4 regions of the Leclercia sp. genome follow, and region 3 is predicted to be linked to each of the others. Evidence: predicted binding sites of a transcription regulator. Region 3 holds the regulator's gene; each other region holds the start of a gene.

Region 1 (4,963 bases), on a different contig from region 3:
CCGAGATCCAGAAGCTGCAGCCCGGCATGCCGGTGATTATCCTCACCGCTCACGGCTCGATCCCGGATGCGGTGGCCGCCACCCAGCAGGGGGTCTTCAGTTTCCTCACCAAGCCGGTGGACAAAGACGCGCTCTACAAAGCGATAGACGATGCGCTGGAGCACGCCGCACCGTCCGGCGACGAGACGTGGCGGGAGACGATTGTCACCCGCAGCCCGATCATGCTGCGGCTGCTGGAGCAGGCGCGGATGGTGGCCCAGTCCGATGTCAGCGTGCTGATTAACGGCCAGAGCGGCACCGGGAAGGAGATCCTCGCCCAGGCCATTCACAACGCCAGCCCGCGCGGCAAAAATGCCTTTATTGCCATCAACTGCGGTGCGCTGCCCGAGCAGCTGCTGGAGTCGGAGCTGTTTGGTCATGCGCGCGGAGCCTTTACCGGCGCGGTCAGCAGCCGGGAAGGGCTGTTCCAGGCCGCGGAGGGCGGCACGTTATTCCTCGATGAAATTGGCGATATGCCCGCGCCGCTGCAGGTCAAACTCCTGCGCGTGCTGCAGGAGCGCAAGGTCAGGCCGCTCGGCAGCAACCGCGATATCGACATCAACGTGCGTATTATCTCCGCCACCCACCGGGATCTGCCTAAGGCGATGGCGCGCAACGAGTTCCGTGAAGACCTCTTCTATCGTCTCAACGTCGTTAACCTGAAGATCCCGGCGCTGGCGGAGCGAGCGGAAGATATTCCGCTGCTGGCGACCCAGCTGTTGCGCCAGTCCGCCGAGCGGCATAAGCCCTTTGTGCGTGCGTTTTCCACCGACGCCATGAAGCGGCTGATGACCGCCAGCTGGCCCGGCAACGTGCGCCAGCTGGTGAACGTGATTGAGCAGTGCGTGGCGCTTACCTCCTCGCCGGTGATCAGCGATGCGCTGGTAGATCAGGCGCTGGAGGGAGAGAACACTGCCCTGCCGACCTTCGTCGAGGCCCGCAACCAGTTTGAGCTTAACTACCTGCGTAAGTTACTGCAGATCACCAAAGGCAACGTCACCCACGCCGCGCGGATGGCCGGGCGTAACCGCACCGAGTTTTATAAGCTGCTGTCGCGCCACGAGCTGGAAGCAAACGATTTTAAAGAGTGATGCGCTAAATTCCGCCTGAATATGATACTGTGAGCAACCGATTACGAGGCAGCTGACAGGCATAAGTTTAAGGACCACCATGAAAAAGATTGATGCGATTATTAAACCTTTCAAACTGGATGATGTACGTGAAGCGCTGGCGGAAGTCGGCATCACCGGCATGACGGTGACAGAGGTGAAAGGCTTTGGTCGTCAGAAGGGCCACACTGAACTGTACCGTGGCGCGGAATACATGGTCGATTTCCTGCCGAAGGTAAAAATTGAAATCGTGGTGTCGGACGACATCGTGGAGACCTGCGTGGATACCATTATCCGCACCGCGCAGACCGGTAAAATCGGTGACGGTAAAATCTTCGTCTTTGACGTGTCGCGCGTGATCCGTATCCGTACCGGCGAAGAAGACGACGAGGCGATTTAACATTGCTAACGGTTTTGTAGGCCGGGTAAGGCGCAGCCGCCACCCGGCGAAAAAAAAGCCCCTCGAACGAGGGGCTTTTTGCATTACAGCACCTTATGCGGGCCGAAGCATTCGTAGTGAATGTTGTCTTTATTCACGCCCAGCTCAAGGAGCTGCGCCGCGGCATACTGCATAAAGGCTACCGGGCCACAGACGTAGAACTGCATCTCCGGCGCATGGAACTGCGCTTTATGCTGGCTTAATGCCATCAGCCCTTCGCTGTCGAAGCGGGCTGCCGCACGGTCGTCATCCGACGGCAGGCGGTACCAGGTATGGGCGGTAAAGTGCGGCAGGCCGGCTGCGAGGGTTTTCACTTCATCAGAAAAAGCATGCACTTCGCCATTCTCTGCGGCGTGGAACCAGTTCACCTGGGCTTTATGCTGTGATTTTGCCAGGGTATCCAGCATCGCCAGCATTGGGGTCTGGCCGACACCGGCGGAGATCAGCGTCACCGGGGTATTGGCCTCCACCGCCATAAAGAAATCGCCCGCCGGTGCGGCCAGATGCACCACATCACCGACGCGGGCGCTGTTATGCAGCCAGGTAGAGACCTGACCGCCTTCCTCGCGTTTCACCGCAATGCGATAGCCTTTGCCGTTTGGCTTGCGGGTCAGGGAGTACTGGCGGATCTCCTGATGCGGGAAGCCTTCCGGTTTCAGCCACACGCCCAGGTACTGACCCGGCTGGTAATCGGCAACCGGCTGGCCGTCGACCGGCTCAAATTCAAAGCTGGTAATCAGCGCGCTGCGCGGGGTTTTTTCCACGATACGGAAGGCGCGGGTGCCTTCCCAGCCGCCGTTCTTGCTGGCGTTTTCGCTGTAGATTTGCGCTTCACGGTTGATAAACACATTGGCCAGCACGCCGTAGGCTTTGCCCCACGCGTCCAGCACTTCCTGACCCGGGCTGAACATCTCATCCAGGGTGGCCAGCAGATGGCCGCCAACGATGTTGTACTGCTCGGGTTTGATCTGGAAGCTGGTGTGTTTCTGGGCGATTTTTTCCACCGCAGGCAGCAGCGCCGCCAGGTTCTCGATGTTGCTGGCATACGCGGCAATGGCGTTGAATAACGCTTCACGCTGATCGCCGTTACGCTGGTTGCTCATGTTGAAAATTTCTTTGAGCTCCGGGTTGTGCGCGAACATGCGATCGTAAAAATGGGCGGTGAGTTTCGGGCCGGTTTCGACCAGCAGGGGAATAGTGGCTTTAACGGTCGCGATGGTTTGTGCGTCTAACATAGCAGCTTCCTTCAAATGTTACTTTAATGATGTATTTTATATGCATCTTATAAAAAATAACCCTGCTTTGTAAATGGTTCTTTGCAACTTGAATTATCTGCATCACAAACCTGAAAAGAAATCCGCTTTGCAGGTCGAGTGCGTTATTCCTCAAACCCTTGCGTGGCGGGTAGGTAAACGTTTGCGTAAAATCGTTTGTCAAGACCTGTTATCACTCTGCTAATCAGTTATACTGTTGCCCGTCGTCCAACTGGACCGCCTTTTTCAGGCAAAAATTTACTTGTTAGCTGAGTCAGGAGATGCGGATGTTAAAGCGTGAAATGAACATTGCCGATTATGATGCCGAACTGTGGCAGGCTATGGAGCAGGAAAAAGTACGTCAGGAAGAGCACATCGAACTGATCGCCTCCGAAAACTACACCAGCCCGCGCGTAATGCAGGCGCAGGGCTCTCAGCTGACCAACAAATACGCTGAAGGTTACCCGGGCAAGCGCTACTACGGCGGTTGCGAATACGTTGATATCGTTGAGCAGCTGGCGATCGACCGTGCCAAAGAGCTGTTTGGCGCAGACTACGCTAACGTGCAGCCGCACTCCGGCTCTCAGGCTAACTTCGCCGTTTACACCGCGCTGCTGCAGCCGGGCGACACCGTGCTGGGTATGAACCTGGCGCAGGGCGGTCACCTGACTCACGGCTCCCCGGTTAACTTCTCCGGCAAACTGTACAACATCATCCCTTACGGCATTGATGAGACCGGTAAAATTGACTACGAAGACATGGCGAAGCAGGCCAAAGAGCACAAACCGAAGATGATCATCGGTGGCTTCTCTGCTTACTCCGGCGTGGTTGACTGGGCAAAAATGCGTGAAATCGCCGACAGCATCGGCGCATACCTGTTCGTCGACATGGCGCACGTTGCCGGTCTGATCGCCGCAGGCGTCTACCCGAACCCGGTGCCACACGCACATGTGGTGACCACCACCACCCACAAAACCCTGGCAGGTCCACGTGGTGGCCTGATCCTGGCGAAGGGTGGCGACGAAGATCTGTATAAAAAACTGAACTCTGCCGTGTTCCCAAGCGCGCAGGGCGGCCCGCTGATGCACGTTATCGCGGCAAAAGCGGTAGCGCTGAAAGAAGCAATGGAGCCTGAGTTCAAAGTTTACCAGCAGCAGGTTGCCAAAAACGCCAAAGCGATGGTGGAAGTGTTCCTGAACCGTGGCTACAAAGTGGTTTCCGGCGGCACTGAAAACCACCTGTTCCTGCTGGATCTGGTGGATAAAAACCTGACCGGTAAAGAAGCTGACGCTGCCCTGGGCCGCGCCAACATCACCGTGAACAAAAACAGCGTACCAAACGATCCGAAGAGCCCGTTCGTGACCTCCGGTATCCGTATCGGTTCTCCGGCTGTCACTCGCCGCGGCTTTAAAGAAGCGGAAGTGAAAGAGCTGGCGGGCTGGATGTGTGACGTGCTGGACAACATCAATGACGAAGCCGTTATCGAACGCGTGAAAGCCAAAGTACTGGATATCTGCGCGCGCTTCCCGGTTTACGCATAATTCTGCCTTGCAGAACAAAAAGGCCGCGCATGCGGCCTTTTTTTATGGCTAACGTCGGTCGATGGAGATCGCCCCCGGTCCGGTGACCGCCAGCAGCAGAAAACCACCAGCAATACTGATGTTCTTGAAGAAGTTAATCATATTGGGCATCACCGCGTCGCCACTCATATCCCAGTAGTGGTGACCAATCACCGCCGTTCCCAGGGTATAGAAGACGAACAGCACCGCCAGCGGACGGGTAAAAAAGCCGAGCACGATCAGGAACGCGGCGGGCACTTCCATGATCACCGCCACAATGGCCGCCAGCATCGGCATCGGAGCGCCCAGCTTCGCCATATATTGCACCGTGCCGTCGAAACCGAACATTTTTGGCACGCCGAAGATAATAAACAGGGCGACGAGGGCGAGACGGGCGATCAGCAGGATCAGCGCCCGGGACTGACCAAAATCGAAATACCGTAATGTGTTCATGACAGGCTCGTTGTGGGTGGGATTTAATTTAAAGCTAATACACAAAATGCCGACCCGCCATTCAGCTTTTCTTCATAATTCAGGCATTAGAATGATGTCAATTTACGCACT
Region 2 (4,963 bases), on a different contig from region 3:
GCAGCATCATCAGCACCACTAAATCCACGTGCCCGTTGTGCTCCGGCACCATAATGCTGCGCACGCCTTCCGGCCAGCTGCGCGCATCTTCCTGGGTGCGGGCAAACCAGGTCTCGCCCGGCTGCTGCACAATGCGGTGCTCAGGAGTGACCCGGTTCTGCCGATCAACCACAATCCGAAGCGGCTGGCGTAGATTTTCCTGCGGATAGAGCGCCTGGGTATCAGCGTTCAGCTCATCCCAGCGCACGGTCAGCGCAGGATCGTCGGCCAGCACGGTGGCATGGCTGGTGAGAATAGCATGGCTTTGCGCGCGCAGACGTTGCACATCGCGCCTTGCCTGCGGGGAGGTGATCCACTGGCTTTCGCCGCTGGCCATCGCCGTGCGGCCATCCAGCGAGGCGCCCAGCTTCAGCTGTATATAGGGAAAACCGGTCCGCATCCGCTTGAGGAAGCCTTTATTCAGGCGTTCGGCTTCGCTCATCATCAGGCTGTGGCTGACCTCAATGCCCGCCTGCTGCAGGCGATAGAGACCACGACCGGCCACCTGCGGGTTGGGATCCTGCATGGCCGCTACGACCCGTGAAACACCCGCCGCGATAAGAGCATCGCAGCACGGCGGGGTGCGGCCATGGTGGCTGCAGGGCTCCAGCGTGACGTAGGCCGTGGCACCGCGCGCCTTCTCTCCGGCCATGCGCAGGGCATGGACTTCGGCATGGGGCTCACCTGCACGGTAGTGGAAACCTTCGCCGACAATCTCGCCATCTTTAACGATAACGCAGCCGACATTCGGGTTCGGGTGGGTGGTAAACCGCCCGCGTTGCGCCAGCTTTAGCGCTCGCGCCATGTAAATCTCATCCTGCATGTGCTTAGTCCTGTAGGCGGGCGATCTCTTCACCGAACTCTTTAATGTCTTCGAAGCTGCGGTAAACAGAGGCAAAGCGGATATAGGCCACTTTATCGAGCTTTTTAAGCTGTTCCATCACCAGGTTACCGATCATTTTGCTCGGCACCTCGCGCTCGCCGGTGGCGCGCAGCTGAGTTTTGATGTGGTTAAGCGCCATTTCGACGTCATCTGCGCTGACTGGCCGTTTTTCCAGTGCTTTTAGCATCCCGCTGCGCAGCTTTTCTTCGTTGAAGGGTTCGCGGACGTCGTTACTTTTCACGACGCGGGGCATTACCAGCTCCGCCACTTCAAAGGTGGTGAAGCGTTCGTTACACACCAGGCACTGACGACGGCGGCGCACGGATGAGCCCTCTCCCACGAGTCGGGAGTCGATTACTTTGGTATCCACGGCGAGACAGAATGGGCAATGCATACGGTGTCCTGGCTATCGGGTTGACTGAACTCCATTTTACCCCGAACTGGGCTGACAACAAAGAAGGAGCGTTTTTGAGATAAAGGATCTATACGCAAGGCAGCGTCGTTGACTACCCTTAGCAGAATCCGTTATTTCAGGGAAATAATTGCCATGACAAGACGTTACCTTCATGTTCTGCTGCTGGGAAGCCTTTTTAGCCTCAGCGCCTGCGCACAGCAAAGCGAAGTGCACCAGATGAAGCAGAGCATCAGTTCACTGAACACCACCATGAACAAGCTCAACCAGGAAACCGTCAAGATCACCCAGCAGAATGCGCTGAACGCCAAATCGACCAGCGGCGTCTATCTGCTGACCGGTTCCAACACCCCTGCCCGGCTTAACAGCCAGATTGGTACGCTGAAGATGTCGCTGGTCAACGTCGCGCCAAACGCCGATGGCACCCGGGCGACGCTGCGCATTCAGGGGGAATCAAACGATCCGCTCCCGGCTTTCAGCGCTACCGTTGAGTGGGGCCAGATCCAGGGCACTACCGATAGCTTCCAGGAGCTGAACGTTCAGACCCAGCTGATTAATGCTCCGGCCAGCGTGCTGGCCCCCAGCGATGTCGACATTCCGCTTCAGCTCAATGGCCTGACGCCCGATCGGCTCGGTTTTATCCGCATCCACGATATTCAGCCCGTCGCGCAATAATCCCCCTGCGGAACGTGTTACACGTTCCGCCCTCTTCTGAGCTTCCAATCATTGGCAACAGAAATGTTTGCCATTACAATCCGCTCCGTTAAAAATACGCAAACGTGAACGCAATCGATTACGTATGTGAGAGAACTGTGAAACAACACATATTTTTGTGAGCAAGGATTCCTATAATAGGCTCCCAGAAACACGAAATATTTAGAAACGCAATTCGCGCCTTTTTCACTCCCGTTAGGGATTTCAAATCAGTGGCATTATTATGAAAAAAACATTACTGGCAGCCGGTGCAGCGCTGGCACTCTCCTCTACTTTCGCTGTGCAGGCAGCCGAAAACGATAAACCAGAGTACGTTTCCGACTGGTGGCACCAGAGCGTCAACGTCGTCGGCAGCTACCACACCCGTTTTGGACCACAGATCCGCAACGATACCTACCTGGAATACGAAGCGTTCGCCAAGAAAGACTGGTTTGATTTCTATGGTTACATGGATGCGCCGGTCTTCTTCGGTGGTAACACTGACGCCAAAGGTATCTGGAACCACGGTTCCCCACTGTTCATGGAGATCGAACCGCGCTTCTCCATCGATAAGCTGACCGGCACCAGCCTGGCGTTTGGTCCGTTTAAAGAGTGGTACTTCGCCAACAACTATATCTACGACATGGGCCGCAACAAGTCCGGTCGCCAGAGCACCTGGTACATGGGTCTGGGTACTGACATCGACACCGGTCTGCCGATGAGCCTGTCCATGAACGTGTATGCCAAATACCAGTGGCAGAACTACGGTGCAGCGAACGAAAACGAGTGGGACGGCTACCGTTTCAAAGTGAAATACTTCGTGCCGATCACCCAGCTGTGGGGCGGCAACCTGAGCTACATCGGCTTCACCAACTTTGACTGGGGTTCAGACCTGGGCGACAACGACTTCCGTGACCTGAACGGTAAGAAAGCGCGTACCAACGACTCTATCGCCTCCAGCCACATCCTGGCGCTGAACTACGATCACTGGCACTACTCTGTTGTGGCGCGTTACTGGCACAACGGTGGTCAGTGGAACGACGACGCCAGCCTGAACTTCGGTGACGGTAACTTCAGCGTCCGTTCTACCGGCTGGGGTGGTTACCTGGTTGTGGGTTATAACTTCTAATTTGTGCCTGTATCGCCGGGTGGCAAAATAAAAGCAAAACGGCAACCTTCGGGTTGCCGTTTTTTATGTTTGCGCCCTCTCCCCGTGGGAGAGGGTTGGGGTGAGGGCATCAGGCCGCACCACCCGGCATCTTATTGCTTCACCTTTCTCAAAAAATCCGCCAGCGATCGATCCGCGCTTTCGCTAAAGCGTCTGTCCGTCAGGGTGATATTCAGACACCTGTCGAGCCGGAAGCAGCGATAATCATCCCGCCGTTCACACCATGCCGCCAGCAGCCAGTGCTCGCCCCAGAAGAACAGCCCCAGCGGCTGCACGTCGCGGGAGGACAACTGCCCGCTCTCATCACGATAGTGCAGCCCCAGCACCCGCTGCGCGGAGATCGCCTGATGGATCACATCGAACCCGCTGCGGGAGTGAGGTTGCATGGCGATATCCGGCGCGTAAATCCGGGTCTGCTCGGCCTTACGGCGGCTCTCCTCCGGCAGGATCGCCAGCACCTTCTCCTGCGCCGACTCCAGCTCGCGCGACAGCGACTCTCCGCCCCAGGTTTTGAGCAGGCGGATCGCCACCATCAACGCCTCTGACTCCTTGTTAGTCAGCATCAGCGGTGGCAGGTCAAAGCCCGACATCAGCCGATAGCCGCTCCCCGCCTCCCCTTCCACCGGCACGCCAGAGAGTGACAAATCCCGGATATCGCGATACACCGTGCGTTCAGAAACGCCGAGCCTGTCCGCCAGATGCGCAGCGGTCGTCAGCCGCCTGCCACGCAGGATCTGCACAATCTGAAACAAACGGTCGGCGCGTCGGGTCATCGGTTCTTCGCTTTACAGGTGGATATCAGGCGGGTTGATGAAGTCCAACCCGGTTGCCTTCGCTGTCGGTAAACAGTGCAATAGTGCCAATACCGCGCGGCAGCTCCAGCGGGCCAAACACGCACGCACCGCCGGCTGATGCCACACGATCCAGCGTTGCCGCCAGGTTATCGGTATGCAGGTAAATAATAGCGCCCTGCGTCGAGGGTGTAATGCCGTCAAATTTTGCCAGCGCGCCGCCGGTGGCCGGATCGTCATGCGGGAAAACGGCAAGCTCTGCAACATCCATTTTCTCGCGTCTCAGCGCCACTTGCAGCACCGGCTCGTAAAATTTGATGGCACGATCCATATCCACGACCGGAATTTCAAACCAGTTAATCACACTTTTCATACATCCTCCTGCCTGTTGTTTGGGTTCAGAAGGAGTCTACGACAGGCCTCCTGACAGCATACTGTCAGGAGTGTTTGTCAGGAAAAGACAAAAAAAATCCCGGTCATAAGACCGGGATTTCACTGACGGGTAAACGTCGTATTACGGCAGAATGGACGGCTGATCCGCCCCCTCTTTTTCCACTTTCTGCTGGAGCAGGTGCTCACGCTTCATGCCCAGTTTCAACGCCAGCGCGGACGCGACGTAGATGGACGAGGCTGTACCGATGGAAACACCGATCAGCATGGTCAGCGAGAAGCCTTCCAGAATCGGGCCGCCGAAGAGATACAGCATCAGGATCACCATCAGGGTGGTCCCGGAGGTGATCAAGGTACGGTGCAGCGTCTGGGTCAACGACACGTTAAAGATTTCGTACGGCGTACCGCGACGGATCTTACGGAAGTTTTCACGGATACGGTCCGATACCACGATACTGTCGTTCAGCGAGTAACCAATAACCGACATCAACGAGGCCACGATGGTCAGGTCGATCTCGATATGGAACAGCGACAGAACGCCCATGGTGATCACCACGTCGTGCGCCAGGGCGATAACCACCCCGGCA
Region 3 (4,963 bases):
GAAGCTCGCGGAGCAGGCGGCGTAGATCAGCACGTTGCCGCGATAGGTGCGCGAGCGGAGCAGCGAAACAAAGGTAACGCGTTGCTCAGATTGTCCTTTTTTTGTCGCTGTCGGCTTCAGGAAAAACGCCGGGATCATCAGCACCAGGGTGATAACAAACAGCACTGCAAAAATGGCCTGCCAGCTGAAGTGGGCGAGGATCCAGCTGCCCAGCAGCGGCGCCAGCGCCGGAGAGAGACCGACCAGCGGCATGATGGTGGCGAAAATGCGGTTAGTGCGCGAGGCCGGGTAGTAATCGGTTACCAGCGCCTGCCAGGTCACCGCTGCGGCGCAGACCCCCACCGCCTGGATAAAGCGCAGCACCAGCAGCCAGGTGGCATCGCGGACCCACAGCATGCCGAGGCAGCCGAGGGCAAAAATGGCTAAACCAGCCAGCAGCACCGGCTTACGGCCGAAGCGGTCGGACATCGGTCCCCACAGCAGTTGGGCAAAGGCAAAGCCTGCCAGGAACAGGCTCAGGCTGGCGCTAATGGCGGCCGCCGGGGTTTGCAGATCCTCCTGCATGATCGAGAAGGCAGGCAGGTACATATCGGTGGCGAGGAAGCCCAGCACGCTTAAGCCGCCGAGCCAGACTAAAAATCCTTTCCCGGGTGTCATTGTTCTATTCTCCGTTTGGGCGCAGGTATGGGTAGGCGCTGAGTGTAGGGAGTGCAAACCCGCTTGTGAAACGCTAATATTTGGCGGTTGCGTTCAAAAATTTTGCAGGCAGAAAATGTGGTCAGAATATTCTCTTGAAGTGGTGGATGCCGTCGCGCGTAACGGCAGCTTCAGCGGAGCAGCGCAGGAGCTGCATCGCGTTCCGTCCGCCATCAGCTATACCGTGCGTCAGCTGGAGGAGTGGCTGGCGGTGCCGCTGTTTGAACGGCGTCATCGCGACGTGGAGTTGACCCCCGCCGGGACCTGGTTTCTGAAAGAGGGGCGGTCTGTTATCAAAAAAATGCAGATCACCCGCGAACAGTGTCAGCAGATCGCCAACGGCTGGCGCAGCCATATCTCCATTGCGGTGGATAATATCGTGCGCCCCGAGCGCACCCGGCAGATGATTGTCGATTTTTACCGCCACTTTTCGGACGTCGAGCTGCGGGTCTCGCAGGAGGTCTTTAACGGCGTCTGGGACGCGCTGGCGGACGGCAGGGTGGAGATGGCGATAGGTGCCACCCAGGCGATCCCGGTCGGGGGACGCTATGCGTTTCGTGATATGGGCACGCTGAGCTGGATTTGCGTGGTCGCCAGCCATCATCCGCTGGCCGCCATGGAAGGGCCGCTCAGCGATGATACCCTGCGCAACTGGCCCTCGCTGGTGCGCGAAGACACCTCCCGCTCGCTGCCGAAACGCATCACCTGGCTGCTGGACAACCAGCGGCGGATTGTTACACCCGACTGGGAATCGTCGGCCACCTGCCTCTCGGCCGGCCTGTGCGTGGGGATGGTGCCGGTGCATTTTGCCCGACCGTGGATCGACAGCGGCAAGTGGGTTGAGCTAACGCTGGAAAATCCCTTCCCGGATGCGGCGTGCTGCCTGACCTGGCAACAAAACGATATGTCGCCGGCTTTGGCCTGGCTGCTGGATTATCTGGGAGACAGTGAAACGATGAACCGGGAGTGGCTGCGGGAGCCAGAGATGCTGGCTCCCGGAGAGGATTAACGGCGGTAGTCGCGGAACGGACCATCCGCGACGGAGCGGCGTTCAATCAGGCGCGGATGTACCTCAATGGACTGGGACTCTTCGCGCTTATTGACGATACGGTCCAGCAGCATATTGAAGGCGGTCTCCCCCAGCGAATCTTTCGGCTGGTGGATGGTGGTCAGCGCCGGGGTAAAGAAGCGGGCGTTGCGCACGTTATCATACCCGATCAGCGAAACGTCCTGCGGAACGCGCAGACCCATCTCATCGGCGGCGCAGAGCGCACCCATCGCCATAATATCCCCGCCGCAGAAGATGGCGGTTGGACGCGGGCTCTGGGAGAGGATCTGCTGCATGGCGCGGTAGCCGGACTCCGGCTCAAAGTCACCCTGCACGATCCAGTTTTCCGGCACCGTGATTAATGCCTCTTCCATCGCCTTCATAAAGCCCGCCAGACGCCCGGCACCGGTGTTGCGCTCCAGCGCCCCCGGGATCACGCCGATTTCGCGGTGGCCGCGTTCGATCAGATAACGACCGGCCATGTAGCCGCCTTCAAAGGCGTTATCGATCACCGAATCGGTAAAGTCGGCCTTCGCTTCGCCCCAGTCCATCACCACCATCGGAATATTGCGATACTCTTCCAGCATGGTGAGCAGGGGTTCCGGGTATTCGGAACACATCACCAGCAGACCGTCGACGCGCTTTTGCGCCATCATCGACAGATAGGCCCGCTGTTTTTCGAGGCTGTTCCAGGCGTTGCCGAGGATCAGGGTGTAGCCTTTCTGGAAGCAGTTCTTCTCTACCGCTTCAATAATTTCCGCAAAATAGGGCGCTTCACTGCTGGTCGCCAGCAGGCCGATCGATTTGGTGTGATTCACCTTCAGACTACGGGCCACGGCGCTTGGAGAGTAGTGCAGCTCTTTAATGGCCGCCCAGACGTTGTTGCGGGTCTCTTCCGCGACAAAGCGGGTTTTGTTAATAACATGTGATACGGTTGTAGTGGAAACGTTTGCGCGTTTCGCCACGTCTTTAATTGTTGCCATCAGATGTCACTCCAGACCATATCTAAGCTCCTGAAAAACCAATAGGTAAACGTTTGCCTTCACTCGCCCTAATTGCGCAATTTGAATTGCGGTACGCCGGGAAAACGACACAGGACGTCAGGAGGGGGTCAATGGCCGGTACGCTAATAAATTTAGCGTGGAATTTTGTCTTATCTTGGCCCAAAGGGGAAGAGCAAAAACCGATATCAATCTAAATCCTGCAAGATTTTTACCCTCAACTGTGTAAAAATGAGCAAGCTCACTCTTCGTAGGGTGATTAAAAGGAGAAAAATTGATGAGTACCGATCTTAAGTTTTCGCTGATTACTACCATTATTGTTCTGAGTCTGATTGTTGCCAGCGGTCTGACTGCGGCACTGCACTGATTGATGCGGGAGAGGTCAGCTCTCCCTCGTTCCTTTTCGCTTATTGTTACGCGCCCTGCAAAAATCTTTTGCTAAATTGTTAACTTCTCATTTTTTGTGATTGATGTCATGCTTTCGCCTTCATTGTTCTGTGTCGCCTGACGACACGGTGTCTGGAGTTGAAGTATGAGAATCAATTTTCCGCTGCTGGCCCTGGCCATTGGTGCCTTTGGTATCGGTACCACCGAATTTTCCCCGATGGGCCTGCTACCGGTTATTGCCCGGGGCGTGGATGTCTCTATTCCCGCTGCAGGCATGCTGATCAGCGCCTACGCCATCGGCGTGATGGTGGGCGCGCCCCTGATGACCCTCCTGCTGTCCCATCGCGGACGCCGCAACGCGCTGATCTTTCTGATGGCGATCTTTACCGTGGGTAACGTTCTCTCGGCGCTCTCGCCGGATTACACCACCCTGATGCTGTCGCGTATTCTCACCAGCCTGAACCACGGTGCCTTCTTTGGCCTCGGGTCGGTAGTGGCCGCAAGCGTGGTGCCGAAACACAAGCAGGCCAGCGCCGTCGCCACCATGTTTATGGGCCTGACCATCGCCAATATTGGCGGCGTGCCTGCCGCAACCTGGATGGGCGAAGTCATTGGCTGGCGGATGTCCTTCCTGGCTACCGCGCTGCTGGGTGTCGTCTCGATGATCGCGCTGTTCTTCTCCTTACCTGCGGGTGGGGCGGGCGAAAAGCCGGAAGTGCGCAAAGAGCTGGCGGTTCTGCTGCGTCCGCAGGTGTTATCTGCCTTGCTGACCACCGTCCTCGGCGCTGGCGCGATGTTCACCCTCTATACCTATATTGCCCCGGTGCTGCATGACATCAACCAGGCGACCCCGGCCTTTATCACCGCCATGCTGGTGCTGATTGGCGTTGGTTTTTCCATCGGCAACTATCTGGGCGGCAAGCTGGCGGATAAGTCCGTGAGCGGCACCCTGAAAGGCTTTTTACTGCTGCTGATTGTCATCATGCTGGCGATCCCTTGGCTGGCGCGTAATGAAGTGGGCGCGGCCGTGGCGATGGTGGTATGGGGCATGGCGACCTTTGCGGTGGTACCGCCGCTGCAGATGCGCGTCATGCGCGTCGCAAGCGATGCGCCGGGATTATCATCGTCTGTAAATATCGGTGCTTTCAACCTGGGCAATGCGCTGGGTGCGGCAGCCGGTGGGGCAGTGATATCCAGCGGGATGGGTTACAGCTTCGTACCGGTGATGGGGGCCATTATCGCCGCCCTGGGACTTATTCTGGTCTTTGCCTCCGGGCGAAAACAACCTGAGCCGGTTTGCGCCACCGAATAAAAATAACGCCGAAGGAGTTCCCTTCGGCGTTTTCATTATGCCGCGAAGTTCTTCGCCACAAATTCCCAGTTTACCAGCGCCCAGAAGTGCTCGAGGTAATTCGGGCGCGCATTACGGTAATCGATGTAATACGCATGTTCCCAGACGTCGACGGTCAGCAGCGGAGTCGCGCGGGTGGTTAACGGCGTTCCCGCGTTAGACGTAGAGACGATCGCCAGTTTGCCGTCTGCCTCTTTTACCAGCCAGGTCCAGCCTGCGCCAAAGTTCTTCACCGCAGCATCGGTAAACTTCGCTTTAAATTCCGCAAAGCTGCCGAACGCAGCAGTGATGGCCGCAGCCAGCTCACCCGTGGGTTCGCCGCCAGCATTGGGTGCCAGGCAGTGCCAGTAGAAGGTGTGGTTCCACACCTGAGCGGCGTTGTTAAACACGCCGCCTTCGGACGTGCGCACGATCTCTTCCAGGGATTTCCCTTCGAACGCGGTGCCGCCGATCAGGTTGTTCAGGTTGGTAACGTAGGTC
Region 4 (4,963 bases), on a different contig from region 3:
AAAAGGACTCCAGCAGGGGTACCATCCGCACCAGCTGATCATGACCGCGACGCCGATCCCGCGCACCCTGGCGATGACCGCCTATGCCGATCTCGACACCTCCACCATCGACGAGCTGCCGCCGGGCCGTACGCCGGTGACCACCGTCGCTATCCCGGACACGCGCCGCAGCGACATCATCGATCGCGTGCGCAACGCCTGCCAGGAAGGCCGTCAGGCCTACTGGGTCTGTACCCTGATTGAAGAGTCGGATCTGCTGGAAGCCCAGGCGGCAGAAGCCACCTGGGAAGAGTTAAAGCTGGCCCTGCCAGAGCTGAACGTCGGCCTGGTACATGGCCGCATGAAGCCTGCCGAGAAGCAGGCGGTGATGCAGGCCTTCAAGCAGGGCGATCTGCATCTGCTGATCGCCACAACCGTAATTGAAGTTGGGGTGGATGTGCCTAACGCCAGCCTGATGATCATTGAAAACCCGGAGCGCCTGGGCCTGGCGCAGCTCCACCAGCTGCGCGGTCGCGTCGGACGTGGCGCGGTGGCCTCGCACTGCGTGCTGCTCTACAAAGCCCCGCTGTCGAAAACCGCCCAGAAACGTCTGCAGGTGCTGCGCGACAGCAACGACGGCTTTGTGATTGCGCAACAGGATCTGGAGATCCGCGGTCCTGGCGAACTGCTCGGCACCCGCCAGACCGGCAATGCCGAGTTTAAAGTGGCCGATTTGCTACGCGATCAGGGCATGATCCCCGAAGTTCAGCGTCTGGCACGCCATATCCATGAACGCTACCCCGACCAGGCGGCAGCGTTAATCGAGCGCTGGATGCCCGAAACCGAGCGCTACTCCAACGCCTGATCAGCCAAACATCGGCAGCATCAGATAGAGTTTGATCACCAGCGCGTTGACGATATCAATAAAGAACGCCCCCACCATCGGCACCACCAGAAACGCCATATGCGACGGACCGAAACGCTCGGTGATGGCCTGCATGTTGGCGATCGCCGTCGGCGTGGCCCCCAGACCAAAGCCGCAATGCCCTGCCGCCAGCACCGCCGCGTCGTAGTTTTTGCCCATCATCCGCCAGGTCACGAACACCGCGTAGAACGCCATAAACAGGGTCTGCACGGCGAGAATCGCCAGCATCGGCAGCGCCAGCGAGGCCAGCTCCCACAGCTTGAGGCTCATCAGCGCCATCGCCAGGAACAGCGACAGGCAGACGTTGCCCAGCACCGATACCGCCCGCTCAAAGACGCGATAAAAGCCCATCAGCGCCAGTCCGTTGCTGAGGATCACCCCCACAAACAGCACGCAGACAAAGGTCGGCAGCTCAAATGCGGTCCCCACCAGCAGTTGCGCAATCACTTTACCCACCGTCAGGCAGATGGCGATAAGCGCAATGGTTTCGATCAGCACGAGGGAGGTAATGATGCGTCCGACGTCCGGCTTTTCAAACGCTAACGGCACCGCTTCATCTTCCGGGCAGCCGTTCGGGGTTGCGGAGTGCTTCACCAGATAGCGCGCCACCGGCCCGCCGATCAGCCCGCCCAGCACCAGCCCGAAGGTGGCGCAGGCCATCGCCACTTCGGTGGCGTTCTCGAAACCATAGCGCTCGATAAACAGCTTGCTCCACGCCGCCCCGGTGCCATGTCCGCCGGAAAGGGTAATAGAGCCAGCCAGCAGGCCCATCAGCGGGTCCAGCCCCAGCAGGGAGGCCATGCCGATACCGATGGCGTTCTGCATCACCAGCAGCCCGACCACCACAATTAAAAACACCCCCAGCACTTTGCCGCCTGCCCGCAGGCTGGCGAGGTTGGCGTTCAGGCCGATGGTGGCGAAAAAGGCCAGCATCAGCGGGTCTTTCAAGGACATATCAAAGTTGATTTCCCAACCCATGCTTTTGTTCAGCACCAGCAGCGCAACGGCGGCCAGCAACCCGCCTGCAACGGGCTCCGGGATGGTGTATTTTCTGAGAAGGGGGACACTGTGAACCAGTTTACGGCCAAGCAGTAAAACCAGCGTTGCCGCAACGAGGGTCGACAACGTATCGAGATAAATCATAGTGGGCTCCTTGTATGGCACGTGCTCCATCAACATGCGCGTTTTCCTGTGCCGTTTGCGCGACTTAAACGCAATCGGGAGCAGGAGTGTAATGAACTTTGTCATGGCGTGACAGAAAAGCCGCACGAAGCAGATGGTTTTCTCTACGATTTTTGCGAGCAATCGTTTGCTTTTCTCATCCACTCCGCTAAAATGCCCGCTTTTCTTCCTGGGGATCGCAGCAGATGTCCGTTAACGCCGTAGAACAGCAAGATGCGCAACCGATTGCGCAGCCGCATAACAGTGAACTGATTTACCGTCTCGAAGACCGCCCGCCGCTGGCGCAGACCTTGTTCGCCGCCTGTCAGCATCTGCTGGCGATGTTTGTGGCCGTCATCACCCCTGCCCTGCTGATCTGCCAGGCGCTCGGCTTACCGGCGCAGGACACCCAGCACATCATCAGCATGTCGCTGTTTGCTTCGGGCGTGGCCTCCATCATTCAGATTAAGGCCTGGGGTCCGGTGGGTTCCGGTCTGCTGTCGATTCAGGGCACCAGCTTTAACTTTGTGGCTCCGCTGATCATGGGCGGTACGGCGCTGAAAACCGGCGGCGCGGATGTGCCGACGATGATGGCGGCGCTGTTCGGCACCCTGATGCTGGCAAGCTGCACCGAGATGGTCATCTCCCGCGTACTGCACCTGGCGCGCCGCATTATTACTCCGCTGGTCTCCGGCGTGGTGGTGATGATTATCGGCCTGTCGCTGATTCAGGTCGGTTTGACCTCCATCGGCGGCGGTTATGCGGCAATGGCCGACCACACCTTCGGTGCCCCGAAAAACCTGCTGCTGGCGGGCGTGGTGCTGGCGATCATTATTCTGCTCAACCGTCAGCGTAACCCGTACCTGCGCGTCGCCTCGCTGGTGATCGCCATGGCGGCAGGCTATCTGGCCGCCTGGGCAATGGACATGCTGCCGCAGTCTGCCGCTGCGACCGACAGCCCGCTGATCGTGGTCCCGACCCCGCTCTACTACGGCCTGGGTATCGACTGGAACCTGCTTCTGCCGCTGATGCTGGTGTTTATGATCACCTCCCTGGAAACCATCGGGGATATCACCGCCACCTCCGACGTCTCTGAGCAGCCGGTCTCTGGCCCGCTGTACATGAAGCGCCTGAAGGGCGGCGTGCTGGCTAACGGCCTGAACTCCTTTGTCTCCGGCGTGTTCAACACCTTCCCGAACTCCTGCTTTGGCCAGAACAACGGCGTGATCCAACTGACCGGCGTGGCCAGCCGCTACGTGGGCTTTGTGGTGGCGCTGATGCTGATCGTGCTCGGGCTGTTCCCGGCGGTAAGCGGCTTTGTGCAGCACATTCCTGAGCCGGTGCTGGGCGGCGCAACGCTGGTCATGTTCGGTACCATCGCGGCATCGGGCGTGCGTATCGTCTCCCGCGAGCCGCTGAACCGCCGTGCCATCATGATTATCGCCCTGTCGCTGGCAGTGGGTCTGGGTGTGTCTCAGCAGCCGCTGATCCTGCAGTTCGCCCCGGACTGGGTGAAAAACCTGCTCTCTTCCGGCATCGCCGCCGGCGGGATCACCGCTATCGTTCTGAACCTGATTTTCCCGCCAGAAAAGAACTAATCTCTTTCACGGCAGCAGGCAACTGCTGCCGTAACCCGGAATTCCGCTCTTCCCGCCTTGAGCATTGCGTATAAATCGTGCATAACTCCTTTATGTGCGTTTTACGTGATGGAAGACCATGAAATTTATTGGAAAGCTTCTGGTCGGTATTCTGGCCGTTCTGCTTATTGCGATCCTCGCGCTCTATATCCTCGTTCAGACCCGCTGGGGCGCGGCGCAGGTCAGTAGCTGGATCACGGTAAACACCGACTACGAACTCAATTTCGACCTGATGGATCACCGCTTCTCGTCGCCCACGCACCTGGTGCTGAAAAACGTCACCTTCGGGCGCGACGGTCAACCTGCGACCCTGGTCGCAAAAATGGTCGATATCGGCGTGAGCAGCCGCCAGCTCACCGATCCGCTGCACATGGATACCATCGCCCTGTTTGACGGCACGCTGAACCTCTCGCCGCAGACCGCCCCCCTTCCCTTCCAGGCCGATCGCCTGCTGCTGAACAACATGGCCTTTAACAGCCCGAATACTGCGTGGGATCTGAGTGCGCAGAAGGTGACCGGCGGCGTGCGCCCGTGGCAGCCCGAGGCGGGCAACGTGCTGGGTAAAAAAGCCAACATCCAGATCAGCGCCGGGTCGCTGACGCTGAACGGCGTACCGGCCAGCAACGTGCTGATCGAGGGCGAGCTGACCGACAAAGAGGTGGTCCTGACCACCATCGGTGCCGACATGGCGCGGGGCTCGCTCACCGGCACCGCGCGCCGCGACGCCAACGGCGGCTGGAAGGTGGACAACATGCGCCTGAACGAGATCCGCCTGCAGAGCGATAAATCGCTGTCCGACTTTTTTGCCCCGATCACTACCCTGCCGTCGTTGCAGATTGGCCGCCTCGACGTGACCGACGCCCGCCTGCAGGGGCCGGACTGGGCGGTCACCGACCTCGATTTAAGCTTGCGCAACCTGACCCTGACCCACGGCGACTGGCAGAGCGAGGACGGTCGCCTGTCGATGAATGCCAGCGAGTATATCTACGGCTCGGTGCATCTGTTCGACCCGATCCTCAACGCCGAATTTTCTCCGCAGGGGATCGCCCTGCGCCAGTTCACCTCACGCTGGGAAGGCGGGATGGTGCGCACCTCCGGCAACTGGTTGCGCAGCGGTAAAGCGCTGGTGCTGGATGATGTCGCCGTCGCCGGGCTGGAATACACCCTGCCGGAAAACTGGAAAACGCAGTGGATGGAGTCCCTGCCGGAGTGGCTGCACAGCGTCACGCTGCGCAAATTCAGCCTGAGCCGTAACCTGGTG

The links. Region 3 encodes PurR, which represses purine synthesis genes. Its sites were predicted from a motif close to CANGCAAACGTTTGCNTG; they were not measured.
Region 1: glyA (serine hydroxymethyltransferase) is a predicted target of PurR. The motif match lies at 2,993-3,010, and genes of this name have one in related genera.
Region 2: V7Q49_RS10825 (nucleoside-specific channel-forming protein Tsx) is a predicted target of PurR. The motif match lies at 2,117-2,134, and genes of this name have one in related genera.
Region 4: V7Q49_RS13460 (nucleobase:cation symporter-2 family protein) is a predicted target of PurR. The motif match lies at 2,203-2,220, and genes of this name have one in related genera.

The regions. Positions count from the first base shown of each region.
Region 1 covers NZ_DAIQCE010000015.1:32,736-37,698, reverse strand. Annotated here, with positions in the region: gene glrR (two-component system response regulator GlrR) at 1-1,130, shown strand, start outside; gene glnB (nitrogen regulatory protein P-II) at 1,210-1,548, shown strand; gene hmpA (NO-inducible flavohemoprotein) at 1,632-2,822, opposite strand; gene glyA (serine hydroxymethyltransferase) at 3,128-4,381, shown strand; gene V7Q49_RS21375 (DoxX family protein) at 4,430-4,852, opposite strand.
Region 2 covers NZ_DAIQCE010000002.1:318,054-323,016, forward strand. Annotated here, with positions in the region: gene ribD (bifunctional diaminohydroxyphosphoribosylaminopyrimidine deaminase/5-amino-6-(5-phosphoribosylamino)uracil reductase RibD) at 1-862, opposite strand, end outside; gene nrdR (transcriptional regulator NrdR) at 867-1,316, opposite strand; gene V7Q49_RS10820 (DUF3251 domain-containing protein) at 1,470-2,009, shown strand; gene V7Q49_RS10825 (nucleoside-specific channel-forming protein Tsx) at 2,272-3,156, shown strand; gene V7Q49_RS10830 (helix-turn-helix transcriptional regulator) at 3,288-3,968, opposite strand; gene V7Q49_RS10835 (VOC family protein) at 3,994-4,359, opposite strand; gene secF (protein translocase subunit SecF) at 4,501-4,963, opposite strand, start outside.
Region 3 covers NZ_DAIQCE010000001.1:1,367,560-1,372,522, reverse strand. Annotated here, with positions in the region: gene punC (purine nucleoside transporter PunC) at 1-657, opposite strand, end outside; gene punR (DNA-binding transcriptional activator PunR) at 773-1,705, shown strand; gene purR (HTH-type transcriptional repressor PurR) at 1,702-2,727, opposite strand; gene cydH (cytochrome bd-I oxidase subunit CydH) at 3,023-3,112, shown strand; gene V7Q49_RS06405 (MFS transporter) at 3,278-4,444, shown strand; gene sodB (superoxide dismutase [Fe]) at 4,480-4,963, opposite strand, start outside.
Region 4 covers NZ_DAIQCE010000004.1:129,169-134,131, reverse strand. Annotated here, with positions in the region: gene recG (ATP-dependent DNA helicase RecG) at 1-844, shown strand, start outside; gene gltS (sodium/glutamate symporter) at 845-2,047, opposite strand; gene V7Q49_RS13460 (nucleobase:cation symporter-2 family protein) at 2,272-3,663, shown strand; gene V7Q49_RS13455 (AsmA family protein) at 3,782-4,963, shown strand, end outside.